2 regions of the Arthrobacter sp. UYEF3 genome follow, and region 1 is predicted to be linked to the other one. Evidence: predicted binding sites of a transcription regulator. Region 1 holds the regulator's gene; the other holds the start of a gene.

Region 1 (7,724 bases):
GCCACCGGAGGCTGGGGCACACCGCGGCTGGCGGCGTCCGCGGAACTCACCGGCCTGGACACCTTGGCTTTTACCGAGGAGGTCCTCCCCCGGCTCCGCGACCTTGCGGACGTCTCCGTGGACACAGCCGGCGACATTGCCGACTACCGGGAGGCCGAGGAAGCGCCGGTGGTCGCCATCTCCACCAAAGCCACCGACAGCCGCGACTGGTTTGACCTCGGCATCGTCATCACACTCGAGGGCCAGCCGGTCTCCTTCTCGGCCTTGTTCTCCGCCCTCGCCGCCGGCCAGACCCGCATGCTGCTGCCCAGCGGCGCATATTTCTCCCTGGACCTGCCCGAGCTGCACCAGCTGCGGGCCCTGATCGATGAAGCCCGCATCCTGCAGGACAACCCCGGCAACAAGGACGCGCCGCTGCAAATCAGCCGGTTCCAGGCCGGGCTCTGGGACGAGCTGGCCCAGCTGGGCATCGTGGACCAGCAGGCCGCCGCGTGGCGGGAAGCGGTCGGCGGCCTGCTCGAAGGCGGCGTCAACGGTCTTCCGCTGCCTTCATCGCTCAACGCGGAACTGCGCCCCTACCAGCTCGAAGGTTTCAACTGGCTGAGCTTCCTCTACCGCCACGGGCTGGGCGGAGTGCTGGCCGACGACATGGGCCTGGGCAAGACCGTCCAGACGCTGGCGCTGATCTGCGCCGCCAAGGACGCCGCGCCTGCCGCCGCCGGGCCGGAAGGGAAGGCCGCCGGGTCGGACGCCGTCGGCGCCGCGCCAGCCGCCGGCGGGGCCCCCGGAGTTGCCCCTTTTTTGGTCGTAGCCCCCACCAGTGTGGTCGGCAACTGGCAGGCCGAATCCGCACGCTTCGCACCGGGCCTTCAGGTCCGGGCGATCAGCGAGACCTTCGCCAAGAGCGGCTCGGTGCCGGGCGACGCGATGGCAGGGGCCGACGTCGTGATCACCTCTTACGCGCTGTTCCGGATCGACTACGAGGCCTACGCCGCGCGGACCTGGGCGGGCCTGGTGCTGGACGAGGCGCAATTCGTGAAGAACCACCAGTCCAAGGCCTACCAGTGCGCCCGCAAGCTGCCCGCCGACTTCAAGCTGGCGGTCACCGGCACGCCGCTGGAGAACAACCTGATGGAGTTCTGGGCGCTGACCTCGATCGTGGCGCCGGGGCTCTTCTCCAGCCCCAAGCGCTTCGCCGAGTATTACCAGAAGCCGGTCGAGAAGAACGGGGACCGGGCGCAGCTGGACAAGCTCCGGCGCCGGGTCCGCCCGCTCATGATGCGCCGCACCAAGGAGCAAGTCATCCACGACCTGCCGCCCAAGCAGGAACAGATCCTCGAAGTGGTGCTCAACCCGCGGCACCAGAAGGTCTACCAGACGCATTTGCAGCGCGAGCGGCAGAAGATTCTCGGCCTGATCGAGGACGTCAACAAGAACCGCTTCACGATCTTCCAGTCCCTGACCCTGCTGCGGCAGCTCAGCCTCGACCCGTCGCTGATCGACCCGTCCCTCTCAGGGGTGCGCTCGAGCAAACTCGACGTGTTGTTCGAGCAGTTGCAGGACCTCGTCGCGGAAGGCCACCGGGCGCTGATCTTCAGCCAGTTCACCGGGTTCCTCGGCAAGGTCCGGGAGCGGCTGATCGAGGAAAACATCGAGTTCTGCTACCTCGACGGCAGCACCCGCAACCGCACCGACGTCGTCAACGAGTTCAAGAATGGCGCGGCGCCGGTCTTCCTGATCAGCCTCAAGGCCGGCGGCTTCGGCCTGAACCTGACCGAGGCGGACTATGTGTTCCTGCTGGACCCGTGGTGGAACCCGGCCTCGGAAGCGCAGGCCGTGGACCGCACCCACCGGATCGGCCAGTCGCGCAACGTGATGGTGTACCGTCTGGTCGCGAAGGACACCATCGAGGAGAAGGTCATGGCGCTCAAGGCCAAAAAGTCACAGTTGTTCGCGGATGTCATGGCGGGCGACGCGCTGTCGGGCGGGGCACTGACCGCGGAGGACCTGGCCGGGCTGTTCAACGACTGAACCGCGGCCGGTGCGGCCGGACCGCTTCAGTCCTTTGGGGCGGGACTTTCCTGGCCGCCGTCCTCCGCCGGCTCCACCCTGTCGATGGCGCCGGTGGCGGGTGCGGGCGGCGGCGTGAGTACGGAGGCGTAGTCGTGCTGGCTCGAGTACGTCAGGAAGCCCAGGTGCGCCTCGTAGCGGTCCAGGACGTCATCAATGATCTGCTGGTGGGTCACCCCCATCAGGTCGTAGCCCTCGGAACCTGTCTGGGTGAACACCTCCACCCGGTAGTAGACGTCCGTTTCGCGGGACATGCGGCCGCCGAACATGGGCACCGGTACTTCCAGTGCCTGGACCTCGTAGTCGAAGTTGCGGTGGTCCGGGATGATGACCAGCAGCCGGTGGCTGGAGATTCCGGTCTCCTCGTTCGGGATACTGTCCAGCGTGGCCTGGTAGCCCTGCTGGCTGAACTCCCTGACCACGTCGGCCAGGGCCGGCTGCGCCACGCGCTCCATGAACTGGGCTGCTTGTTTCTTGGACGGATAGGAGCGCATCCCGGCCAGCCGTTGGCGCCAACTGCGTTCGGGCACGAGCCCGCCATGCGCGGCAGTCGCCTGGCGGCGCAGGACGTGGCCTTCGCGTTCGGCGCGCTCCATCCGCAGGGCTTTGGAGAAGGAGGCCATCACCAGGAACGCGATGATGGTCACCGGCAGCGCGAAGATGAGCGTGGCGTATTCCATGGTGGTCACGCCGCCGGCCACCAGCATTGCAATGGTCAGCAGCGCGGTCAGCACCGCCCAGAAAATGCGGAGCCACTTGGCGCCGTCCTGGGACGGGTCCGGGATCGAGGAGGAGAAGTTGGACATCACCATGGCGCCAGAGTTTGCGCTCGTGAGGTAGAACAGCAGGCCGGACAGGGTACCCAGGCCGATCAGGAAACCGGCGCCGGGGAACATCTTTAGGAGCGCGTACCAGCCCTGTTCCGGGCTGGCTATGGCGAGTTGGGCAAACTCCGTGTTTCCGCTGAGGACCTCATGCATGGCGCTGTTGCCAAAGATGCTCACGATCAGGAAGTCGCAAAGCACCGGGGCGGTGATGGCGGCGATGACGAACTCGCGCAGGGTACGGCCGCGCGAGATGCGCGCCAGAAACAGGCCCACGAACGGGCCCCAGGCCATCCAGAAGGCCCAAAAGAACAGCGTCCATCCGGCCATCCACTCCGAGCCGCCCGCCTCGTAGGCGAAGGTCTGCAGGGTGCGGTCGGGGAGGGTGAAAATGAACCGGCCAATATTCTCTACCAGGGCGTTGAGCAGGAAGGAGGTCTGGCCGGTGACCAGGATGTACAGCAGCATGGCGGCCGCGCTCCAGATGTTCAGTTCGGAGATCCAGCGGATCCCCTTGTCGACTCCGGAGGTACACGCCGCGATGGTCATCACGACGGCGACGATCACCAGGGCGATCTGCAGGCCCAGGCCTTGCTGCAGACCGAACAGCAGGGCGAACCCGACGTTCAACAACACCACGCCGATGCCCATGGACGTGGCCACGCCAAAGACCGTGCCCACCAGGGTGAGGATATCGATGGTGTCACCGATCCCGCCGCGGACGCGCTTGCCCAGCAGGGGATACAGGGCTGCCCGGATGGACAGCGGCATGCCCCAGCGGTAAGCGAAATAGCCCATGGCCATGCCGAGCAGCGCGTACATGGCCCAACCGGCAATGCCGTAGTGGAACATGGTCCAGACCACAGCGTCCTGGGCTGACGCCTGGCTCTGGCCCGGTCCCGACGGCGGCTTCATGTATTGGCTGATGGGTCCTGTGACGGAAAAGAAGAGCATGTCGATCCCGACGCCGGCGGCGAAGAGCATGGCCACCCAGGTGAAGAGCTTGTACTGCGGGCGTGAGTGGTCGGGGCCGAGCCGGACCGAACCTTCCTTGGAAAAGGCGACCCAGAGGACGAACACGATCACCACGGTAACGGTCAGGACGTAGAACCAGCCAAGGTTCTGGGCGATCCACGCCACCACGTTCTTCATGGTCGCGGCGGCACCTGTCGGCGTCACCATGGCCCAGGCGGAGAAGGTGATGATGATGCACGACGCGATGATGAAGACGCGCCAGTTGACCTTGGGCCGGCGGTCCTCGATCAGTTCGGCCGGCCCCCTGCTGAGCTCTTGGCTGGAGATCGGCGGCCGGTTCTCGAAGTCCGGAACGTTGTTGCGGCGGTCGGTGCCGCCGAGCAGCGTCCGTTGGATCAGCGTTTTCGGGGGACCGTTCCCGGGACGGCGTGCACTTGCTTCTTCAGCCATGAAGTCCTCCTCCGGTTGGCCACGTAGGCCGGCGTCAGGGTGCGGGGACGTAGGCGGCCCCGATCCGGAAGGATAGGCAGCCGTGCGCAGGGGGCTCCCGGTGGCGCGCGGCCTGCTTAATCATGCTAGTCCATGCCCCTCAAGCGGCTCAGGCCAAGGCCCCGTCTGTGCAGGGCCCAGCCGGCAGGGCCTACTTATCCAACGCACCCGGCCGCCACACCACGAGAGCCTGCGAGCGGGCCCGGGGCCGCTGGCCGCGGGCCAGTGTGACGACGTCGCCCGCTGCCCCCGCGGCGAAGATGCGGGAGTCCAGCGGTTGCCGGCGCCGGCCGACTTCCTCGGTCAGCTCGGCCACCCGGCGCTGCAGCGCGGCAACCTGGTTTTCCAGCTGCAGGATCCGCTTGATGCCCTCCAGCGAGACGCCCTCCTGGGAGAGGCGCTGCACCTCGCGGAGCCGGTTGACGTCCCGTTGCGAGTATCGCCGGGACTTGCCGGGGGCCCGGCTGGGCGAGACGATGCCGAGCCGGTCATACTGGCGCAGCGTCTGCGGGTGCATGTCCGCCAGTTCCGCGGCGACGGAGATGACGAAAATCGGCTGGTCGAACTCGATGTCCACGGCGGGACTCCTAGAGCCGGGCCTTGGCTGCCAGGCCGTCGCGGACATCCTCGCCGGCGGTGGCGGCCGCGAATGCCTTCACAGCGTCCTCGGCGTCCTTGCTCAGCTTCTTCGGCACCGCGACGTCGATGGTGACCAGCAAGTCCCCGGTGGCCTTGGTGTGCTTGACGCCGCGTCCCTTGACTCGCAGGGTCCGGCCGGCGGGGGTGCCGGCCGGAACGCGGACCCTGACCTTCTCGCCGTCGATGGTCGGGACCTCGATGTCGGCGCCCAGGGCGGCTTCGGCGAACGTGACCGGGACGTGGATGCGCAGGTTGTCGCCGTCGCGGGTGTAGAAGCCGTGCGGCTTTACGCCGACCGTGACCATGAGGTCGCCATTGCCGGCCGGTCCATACTGTCCCTTGCCCCGGACACGGACCTTTTGGCCGTCCTTGATGCCGGCCGGGATGCGCACGTCGATCACTTCGCCGTCCGGCTCACGCAGCCCGATGGTGGTGCCGCGGATGGAGCCGGCGAAGGAAATACTGGTCGCGGCGGTGCGGTCGGCGCCCTTTTGGGGTGCACGCTGGAAGGACTGGCCGCCGCCGCCAAAAAGGTCGGCGAATTCGGGCGGCATGCCGCCGGCCGTGCTGTAGCTGCCGGGGTGGCGGCCACCGCCGCCGGTGAAGAGGCCGCCGAAGAGATCCTCGAACCCGGCGCCGCCACCTGCTCCGCCGGCGCTGCCGGGAGCGAAGCGCGCGCCGCCGCCCATCGCCCGGATGGCGTCGTACTGCTGACGCTCGTCCGCGTCGGACAGCACGGAATAGGCCTCGGAGATGTCCTTAAACTTCTTCTCCGACGCAGTGTCCCCCGCGTTAGTGTCCGGGTGGTGCTTCCGCGCCAGCTTCCGGTAGGCCTTTTTGATGTCAGCGTCAGAAGCGTCCTTGGCAACACCAAGGATCTTGTAGAAGTCCTTGTCCACCCAATCCTGGCTAGCCAATAGCGTTTCCTTTCAAATCTGTGTGCCGAGATGACAGTTCACGCCAATGTTTCCGCGAAACACTGACGCGAACTGTCATCTCGATGGCGTGTTGTTACGCCGGTACAGCCACGATGACCTGGGCTGCTCGGAGCACCCGGTCGCCGGCCCGGTAGCCGGAGCGCAGGACCTGGCTGACAGTGTCGGTTTCGACGTCCTGGCCGGGCTGCTGGATGAGGGCCTCGTGGATCGTGGGATCGAACTCCACGCCGGTCTCGTCGATACGCACCAGGCCGTAGGTCTTCAGCGCGTTCTCCAGCTTTACGGCGATCGAGGCGAAGGGGCCTTCCGCGAGGTCGCCGTGCTGCCGGGCGGCGTCGACGTCGTCCAGCACCGGAAGCAGCGAGTTCAGGACGCCGACGACGGCCATCTCCCCCGCCACGGCGCGGTCACGCTCGACGCGCTTGCGGTAGTTGACGTACTCTGCCTGCAGGCGGCGGAGGTCGTTTTTCAGTTCCTCCGCCTCCGCGGCGTTGACCCCCTGGGCGACCGAGTCGGCCGCCGGGACGTCCACGCTATTGAGGATGTCTTCGGCCTGGGACAGTGCGTCCCCGGACTCCGGCTCCCCTGCGGTGGTGCGCTCCTGGTCGGGGTGGCGTGCCTGACCGGTCTTCGGATCAACCTTGCGGTTATCGTGGATCACCGGCTTCTGGCTGTCGTCCTGCCGCTGCTCGTCGCGGCGGTCCCCGGAGGCGCTGTGCTCTTCTTCGTTACCGTGGTGCGGCATGGCTACTTCTTCTTCTCATCTTCATCAACGATCTCGGCGTCGACGATGTCCTCGTCCGAAGCTGCGTGCTCGCCAGCCGGGGCATCCTGGGCACCAGCGGCGCCGTCTGCGGCTCCGGGCTGGGCGTAGATGGCCTCGCCGAGCTTGGTCTGGGAAGCCTGGAGCTTCTCAAACGCGGTCTTGACGGCGGCGTCGTCCGTGCCCTCGAGCGCTGCCTTGAGGGCGTCGACGTCGGCCTGGACCTCGGTCTTGACCTCTTCCGGCAGCTTGTCGGCATTGTCGGCGATCAGCTTGTCCACGGAGTAGGCGAGCTGCTCGGCGGTGTTGCGGGTGTCGGTCGCCTCGCGTCGGGCCTTGTCCTCTGCCGCGTGCTCCTCGGCGTCACGGACCATGCGGTCAATGTCTTCCTTGGAGAGGCTGGAGCCGCCAGTGATGGTCATCGACTGTTCCTTGCCGGTGCCCTTGTCCTTCGCGGAGACGTGCACAATGCCATTCGCGTCGATGTCGAAGGTGACCTCGACCTGCGGGACGCCGCGCGGAGCCGGCGCGATGCCGGTCAGCTCGAAGGTGCCCAGCGGCTTGTTGTCGCGGGTGAACTCGCGCTCGCCCTGGAAGACCTGGATCGCCACGGACGGCTGGTTGTCGTCGGCGGTGGTGAAGGTTTCGCTGCGCTTCGTGGGGATGGCCGTGTTGCGCTCGATCAGGTGCGTCATGACACCGCCCTTGGTTTCGATGCCCAGGGACAGCGGAGTGACGTCGATCAGGAGCACGTCCTTGCGCTCGCCCTTCAGGACACCGGCCTGCAGTGCGGCGCCGACGGCGACGACCTCGTCCGGGTTGACGCCCTTGTTCGGCTCCTTGCCGCCGGCGAGTTCCTTAACCAGCTCGGTGACGGCGGGCATCCGGGTGGAGCCGCCCACCAGCACGATGTGGTCGATTTCGGAAAGCTTGATTCCGGCTTCCTTGATAACGTCGTGGAACGGCTTCTTGGTGCGCTCCAGCAGGTCCTTGGTGAGGTCCTGGAACTTGGCGCGGGTGAGCTGC
Region 2 (7,724 bases), on a different contig from region 1:
GCCGCCGTGGCACTGTCGCTGCTGCTCGTCGCCGTGGCGGTCGTCGTCGTCGGGCTCAGCTACCGGGGCCCGGCGCCGTCCGCCGGCCCCGCGGCCAGCCGCTCCGGCCGCCCCCCGGGCCAGCCCGCGAACACGCGGCGGGGATCATGACGTTCACGCTTAAGGCGGCGGTCGCCGCACGCGGGCTGGATGTTTCGCTGAGCCTGGGCGCCGGAGAGACGCTGGCGGTGCTCGGGCCCAACGGCGCCGGGAAATCGACCCTGCTCGCCGTCACCGCAGGCCTGCTCCGCCCGGATACAGGCCGGGCGGAAGTTGACGGCCGCATCCTCTTCGAGCTGGGGCCCGGGCGGAACGCCTGGACCGCCCCGCACCGACGCGGCACCTCCCTGCTGGCCCAGGAACCGTTGCTGTTCCCGCATCTGACCGCACTGGAAAACGTTGCCTTCGGGCCACGGAGCGCCGGGGTGGCCAAGGGGCCGGCGAGGGCAGCCGCCCGGCACTGGCTGGCCGAGGTCGACGCCTCAGAGCTGGCCGGGAGGCGCCCCGGGGAACTCTCCGGCGGCCAGGCCCAGCGGGTGGCGGTGGCCCGGGCGCTGGCCGCCGACCCGGAACTGCTGCTGCTGGACGAGCCGATGGCCGCCCTGGACGTCCACGCGGCCCCGCTGCTGCGGCGGTTGCTGAAGCGGGTCCTGGCCGGTCGCCGCGCCATCATGGTCACGCACGATGTCCTGGACGCCTACATGCTCGCGGACCGCGTGATCGTGATGGAGGAAGGCCGGATCACCGAAGAAGGCCCCACCCGGGACGTGCTCCAAAGGCCCCGCAGCCGCTTCGCCGCCGGGCTGGCGGGGCTGAACCTTGTGGCCGGTACCGTCATCCCGGGCGGACTCCGCACGGCCGCCGGCCTCGAATTCGCCGGCCGGCACGAGGACCCGCCGGTAACCGGCCAGAGCGGCGTGGCCGCCTTCCCGCCGTCGGCCGTCTCCGTCTTCCTCAGCGAGGCGCACGGCAGCCCGCGCAACTCGTTCCCGGTGACCGTCACGGATCTGGAACCGCACGGCGACCAGATCCGGGTGCGGGCCGGGGAACTGTCCGCGGATGTCACGCCCGCAGCGTCGGCAGACCTCGGTCTGGCACCGGGGGTGCGGGCCTACTTCGTGGTCAAGGCGGCCGCCGTGTCGATCTACCCGGCGTAGGGCCGGGCGTTGCCGGGACCGCGTCCGGGCTTGCGCTGGTGCCCGGCTGGTCCGGCTAGCCCTGGTCCTTTTTGCGCACCGGGTGCTGGCTGACGATTGACACCCGGTTGAACGCGTTCATCGTGATGGCGAGCCAGCTGACCGCGGAGAATTCGGCATCGCTGAGGTGCTTGCGGGCATGGCCTCCTTCGCGTTCACGGGCCACGACGTCGGAGATGCCGGTGATCGCCTCGGCCAGGGTCAGGGCGGCACGTTCCTTCTCGGTGAAGAGGGTCGTATCACGCCAGGCGGGGAGGACGGCCAGCCGCTGGGGCGATTCGCCGTTCTTCACGGCATCGGCCACGTGCATGTCCAGGCAGAAAGCGCAGCCGTTGATCTGCGAGATGCGCACGTTCAGCAGTTCGATCAGCGTCAGGTCCAGCCCCGCGTCCGTGGCCGCTTCCTTGGCTTTTAGGCCCAGGCCGTTGAGCGCGCGCCACGCGGCGGGGTGCTCCTTGTCCAGGAAAACGCTGCCGGCGGTGTGCTCTGCGGCCGAAGTCTCATTCATGGGTCCCAGATTAGCGAGGTCCGGAGCGCTGCGCCCACATATCATGTGACAATCTTGTCAAACTTATGACAGACTATTCCCGTAGCCATTATTCGATCCGGCGGCCGGTTCCTTGGGGGACCCGACCGCCGGATCGCGTCTTTGTACGGGACATGCCCGTCGGTCGGGCCGGACTCGGACATGCCCCGTGTTGCCGAGCAGCCCGAGGGGACATGCCCATTGTTGCCGAGCAGCCCGAGGGGACATGCCCATTGTTGCCGAGCGGCCCGAGGGGACATGCCCAGCCCAAAATCCCGGCAGTGGACATATTGGAACTATGCCCCGAGGTCCAAGGCAGGGGAGAGCATGCCCATTGTTCGCAGCCATACGTGCCAGGGAGTATGTCCAGTGCGAAGCGTCGGGAGTGGACATGTTCGGAGTATGTCCAATGGTCGGCTCGAGGGGAGGGCATGTCCGATTTTGCACGCCAACGGCGAGCCGACGCCATCAGGACTGGAGTGTCCGTGGCCGCTTGGCCCCGGGCCGCCGGCGACGTCGTCCGCGCGGCCGCACAGGTTGCCGTGGACCGGCGGCCATCGCATTTATGGGCCTGCTCCGGGCCGTGGGCTGACCAGGGGACGTGCCCCGTCCTAGCCTGGGACAGTGGACATATTGGAACTATGCCCCGAGGTCAAAGGCAGGGGAGAGCATGCCCATTGTTCGCAGCCATACATGCCAGGGAGTATGTCCAGTGCGAAGCGTCGGGAGTGGACATGTTCGGAGTATGTCCAATGGTCGGCGGGAAGGAGGGCATGCCGGGTGGCCCTCTCCGTCGTCGGCGCGAAGAATGAGCATGTCCAGTGGCGGCTGTGGTCCGAGGGTGCCTGCGCCGGTATGCGAAGCCCCGCAGGCGCCGGCCCTAGACAGCAGTTTCGCCGTGGGCAAACATGGAACCAACGGGGCAAAATTCAAAGTTGAGCGGGATAGACTCAACCTTGACGTCAGTCTTATTCCGGAAGGAGCTCTCTTTGGACACCAAATTCACCACCAAGAGCCAGGAGGCTCTTTCGGCAGCCGCCATGAACGCCTCGACGGCCGGCAACCCGCAGCTGGAACCGGCGCATCTGCTCAAGGCGCTGATGGACCAGCGCGAGGGGGTCGCTGTCGCACTCCTCCGCGCCACCGGCACCGACCCGGATGCCGTCAGTGTCCAGGCGAGCTCCGCGATCAAGGCACTGCCGTCCGGCTCGGGCAGTTCCGTCCAGCAGGCCCAGCTTTCGCGCACGGCGATGCAGGCCATCAAGAACGCACAGAATGAGGCGGAGCGCCTCGGCGACTCCTTCGTCTCCACCGAACACCTGCTGCTCGGCCTTGCGTCCGGAAATGACGGCGTCGGGCGGCTGCTGCGCGAAGCGGGCGCCTCGCATGAGGCGTTGCTCGCGGCGCTGCCCGGCGTCCGCGGCGACCGCAAGGTGGACAATGCCGACCCGGAGAACACCTTCCAGTCGCTGGAGAAGTTCGGCACCGACCTGACAGCGATCGCCCGTTCCGGCAAGCTGGACCCGGTGATCGGGCGCGACGCCGAGATCCGCCGCATCATCCAGGTGCTGAGCCGCCGCACCAAGAACAACCCGGTGATCATCGGCGAACCCGGCGTCGGCAAGACCGCCGTCGTCGAAGGTTTGGCCCAGCGGATCGTGGCCGGTGACGTGCCGGAGAGCCTGCGCGGCAAGACGCTGATCGCCCTGGACCTGGCCTCGATGGTGGCGGGCGCCAAATACCGCGGAGAATTCGAGGAGCGGCTCAAGGCGGTGCTGGAGGAGATCAAGAGCTCCGAGGGTCAGATCGTCACCTTTATCGACGAGATCCACACCGTAGTGGGTGCCGGCGCCACCGGGGACAGCTCGATGGACGCCGGCAACATGCTCAAGCCCATGCTGGCCCGCGGCGAGCTCCGGCTGATCGGTGCCACCACGTTGGACGAGTACCGCGAAAACATCGAAAAGGACCCTGCCCTGGAACGCCGTTTCCAGCAGGTCTTCGTCGGCGAGCCGAGCGTGGATGACACCATCGGCATCCTGCGCGGACTCAAGGAACGCTACGAGGCGCACCACAAGGTCTCCATCTCCGATTCCGCGCTCGTTGCCGCCGCGACCCTGTCCAACAGGTACATTTCCGGCCGGCAGCTGCCGGACAAGGCGATCGACCTCGTGGACGAGGCCGCGTCCCGGCTGCGGATGGAAATAGACTCCGCGCCGGAGGAAATCGACCAGCTGCGCCGCCAGGTGGACCGGCTGACCATGGAGGAGCTGGCCCTGACTGGCGAAACGGACCCGGCCTCGGTGGAACGGCTCGAGGCCCTGCGCGCCGACATGGCCGACAAGAAGGAAGAGCTGGCCGGGCTGAACGCCCGCTGGGAAGCCGAGAAAGCCGGCCTGAACCGCGCCGGCGACCTGCGCGCCAAGCTGGACGAACTGCGGTCCGCAGAGGAAAAAGCTGAGCGCGAGGGTGACCTCGAGACGGCGTCGCGGATCCTCTACGGCGAAATCCCGGCTCTGGAGCGCGAACTTAAGGCAGCGGCCGAGGCCGAGGAAGCTGTGCCTGACAAGTCCGGGCAGATGGTGGCAGACCAGGTCACCGCGGACGACATTGCCGAGGTGATCTCGGCGTGGACCGGCATCCCCGCGGGTCGCATGCTGCAGGGCGAGAGCCAGAAGCTGCTGGACATGGAACACGTCCTGGGCGAGCGGCTGATCGGCCAGAGCAAGGCCGTCACCGCGGTGTCCGACGCCGTGCGCCGCGCCCGCGCCGGGATCAGCGACCCCAACCGGCCCACCGGCTCCTTCCTGTTCCTGGGCCCCACCGGCGTCGGCAAGACCGAGCTGGCCAAATCCCTCGCCGATTTCCTCTTCGACGATGAACGGGCCATGGTGCGGATCGACATGTCCGAGTACTCCGAGAAGCACACCGTGGCCAGGCTCGTCGGCGCCCCTCCCGGCTACGTGGGCTACGAGGAGGGCGGACAGCTGACCGAAGCCGTCCGCCGTCGTCCGTACTCCGTGGTGCTGCTGGACGAGGTGGAGAAGGCCCACCCGGAGGTCTTCGACATCCTCCTCCAGGTGCTCGACGACGGCCGCCTCACCGACGGCCAGGGCCGCACCGTGGACTTCCGCAACGTGATCCTGGTCCTGACCTCCAACCTGGGCAGCCAGTTCCTCGTGGACCCGGGCCTCGACGCCGCCACCAAACGGGACGCGGTCATGGCGACGGTGCACGCCTCGTTCAAGCCCGAGTTCCTGAACCGGCTCGACGAGGTGGTGATCTTCGACCCGCTGACCGTCGAGGAACTCGCCGAGATCGTGGAGCTACAGGTGAAGGAACTGGCCGAGAGGCTCAAGGGCCGCCGGCTCAACCTGGAAGTCACGGACGGAGCCCGGGCCTGGCTGGCCGTCACAGGCTACGACCCTGCCTACGGCGCCCGCCCGCTGCGCCGCCTCGTGCAGCGGGAAATCGGCGACCGGCTGGCCAAGTCCATCCTGGCCGGCGACATTTCGGACGGCGATACCGTGCTGGTGGACACCGCCCCGGACCTGCTGGAACTGACCATGGCCGGCCCGGAGGCGTCCGCACGGCCCGACGGCGGAGCCTCCACCGGCAGCGGACTCTCGGTCGGCCGCAAGGAATAACAGACTTAGACTCCGGGGGGCGGGCGCCAGCCGCATCGTGTGGCTGGCGCCCCCGGCAGCGGGAACGGAATGGCGCTAGGGGAGCAGGGACTCCTTGATGATGTTTCCGCCGTCCGCGGCTATGTAGCAGTCAACCCTCCGGTCACCGGTGCCCCAGCTGGAGGAGCTCGGGTAGGCCAGCTTGTAGCTGAGCGTGTAGTCGTTGGACTTCTCGGTCAGTGCTGCCGCCTTGCAGGCGCCCAGCGCCCGCTGTTTCAGCGGATCGCGGCCCGGGTACGCGTCGGAGGCGGCGTACGACTCGATGGCCACGAGTTGCGCAGAATGTCCGGTGTCACAGGCCACCACGGTGGAAGCGGCGGCGTTCGCGTCGAAATCCTTGAAGCAGTCGCCCAGCCGGAAATCCATCGGGCTGACGCCTTCCAGCGGCAGCGCGCCGCGGGCGGGGGCCGAGGAGGAGGCTTCGGGCGCGGGTAAGGTCCCGGCCGCCGGCTGCTGTGCGGGCGTCCCCAGCGATGTCAGCCACCAGACCAGCAAGCCCAGCACCACGACGGCGGCGATGCCCACCTTTGCCAGGCCCAGCCGTTGGGCGCCGGCCCACAGGGTGCGGCCAAGCTCCCGGGTGCGCGGCCCCAACTGCGCGGCCCGGAGCTGGGCCGTCTGGGCGGAAAGCAGTCTGCCGATCTGGGATGCACCCGAGGATCCCTTGCGGTCTGGATCCTTGGCAGTAGCAGGTGTATCCGGTGTGGCCCGCGGCGTCGTCCGGGTCCGGGACCTCGCGGCTGCACGGCGCGAGGACGGAGCGCGGGATTCCGGGTCGGTGCCGCCGGGGAGAACAGGGACTGCCGACGTCGGCGGCGCGGAAGGCCGCGGCGGAACATGGACGGAAGAGGGCGCGCCTACCGGCGGGGCCGGAGCCGGACGGTCGGCGGATTCAGCGGCGCGGGGAATGTAAGGCACTCCGGTATCGCGGCGCTTGACGTCCTCGTCGCTCACAGGATCTTCGGTCACTCGGGAATTCACCCCTTCCGTGCAGTTTGCCGGTGCTGGACGCACGGCTGGGGGCCCGTATCCGGGCACCCACCAAGAGACTCTATCGAAGAACCCCGCCGGGCTGCATGCCTAGGGGTTGCCACCGGACCTGCCGGCCGAGCGCGGCGGGACGAGCGACTCTGTCCACAGCGGCAGCGCCGGCGAGCAGTCCCGGCCGAAAGCATGTAATCTAGGTGTACGACAAATTGACCAAACATTCCGGGGCCTCACCGATAGCCAAGGTGACCACCTCCGGTCCAAGTACAAAAGGGGGTCACGCCATGGGGCGCGGCCGTCAAAAGGCAAAAGCTACCAAGCAGGCTCGGGACATCAAGTACTATTCCCCGAACACTGACTATTCGGCCCTTCAGCGCGAGCTCACGGGCCCCGGAAGTCGTGCCACGAGCCACTTCGCGGATGAACCGGTCGAACCGGATTATTCGGATTACGTGGATAAGTACGCGGACGATGTGGAAGAAGACGACGACGAGGTTGACGCCCGTCGGATAGGTTAGTCGATCCTTCTCCGGCACTCCTTCCAGGAAGGTCGTAAGCCAAGTATTCCAGGCCCGCCGGCCACACCCATTTCAGGGCGTGCCCGGCGGGTTTTGTCGTGCCCGGGCGGCACCCGGGTACTCTTGCCGCCATTGCCGCGTCCCCGGTTGCCGGGGTCCGGCGCCGCGTGATGGTCTTCGTTGCGCCGCCCGGAGGAGGGACCACCCGCGCATGGCAGCCGGGCACCCACTTCGGCGGCCCGGACCGAGGTCGCCGGGATCGCCAGGAGCCGAAACCCGAGCGCAACCTAGAGCCCGGCCGGCAGGTCTATTCCGGGGTTTCCAGCCTCGCCGGGGCCGGGGCGGTGGAAGCGGCGCGGGCCGCGGGCCGCGGGCGGCGCCGTGCTGGTCGAGCCGGAGGACGACGACGACGCCGGCAGCGTTGCCACGCCCAGAGATCCGCAGGGCGGCGTGTTCAGCCTGCTGCAAGTTTAACCGGATCGAGTGCTCCCCAACCGCCGTTTTGAGGGGTCTAAACGGCGGTTACGGAGCAGTCGATGGGGCAAAGAAGGGGGTCAGGCGTAGGCGTTGACCATCCGGACGGCGCCGCCGTCGACGCCCTTGGCGCCCTGGACGTAATCGGGACCGGTCTTCAGGACCGAATCGGAGTTTTCGCCGATGGTGCCCATGACCCAGGACGGCAGGCCGCGGGCGTTCAGGTGGTTCACCGCGGCGTCGGCGGCCTCCGCGGAGACGATCGCCACCATGCCCACACCCACGTTGAGGGTGCGTT

Evidence for each region. Region 1 encodes HspR, which represses chaperone genes until heat shock. Its sites were predicted from a motif close to AAGTTGAGTCNNNNNGACTCAACTT; they were not measured.
Region 2: the regulator HspR is predicted to act here: its motif matches at 2,694-2,718, upstream of clpB (ATP-dependent chaperone ClpB).

What each region holds. Positions count from the first base shown of each region.
Region 1 covers NZ_JBEPNK010000027.1:26,070-33,793, forward strand. The annotation lists gene ABIB14_RS15855 (DEAD/DEAH box helicase) at 1-2,031, shown strand, start outside; gene betT (choline BCCT transporter BetT) at 2,058-4,319, opposite strand; gene ABIB14_RS15865 (heat shock protein transcriptional repressor HspR) at 4,510-4,935, opposite strand; gene ABIB14_RS15870 (DnaJ C-terminal domain-containing protein) at 4,946-5,914, opposite strand; gene ABIB14_RS15875 (nucleotide exchange factor GrpE) at 6,009-6,680, opposite strand; gene dnaK (molecular chaperone DnaK) at 6,683-7,724, opposite strand, start outside.
Region 2 covers NZ_JBEPNK010000031.1:3,033-10,756, forward strand. The annotation lists gene ABIB14_RS16655 (ABC transporter permease) at 1-150, shown strand, start outside; gene ABIB14_RS16660 (sulfate/molybdate ABC transporter ATP-binding protein) at 147-1,196, shown strand; gene ABIB14_RS16665 (carboxymuconolactone decarboxylase family protein) at 1,252-1,743, opposite strand; gene clpB (ATP-dependent chaperone ClpB) at 2,751-5,408, shown strand; gene ABIB14_RS16675 (septum formation family protein) at 5,484-6,416, opposite strand; gene ABIB14_RS16680 (DUF3073 domain-containing protein) at 6,719-6,952, shown strand; gene purM (phosphoribosylformylglycinamidine cyclo-ligase) at 7,507-7,724, opposite strand, start outside.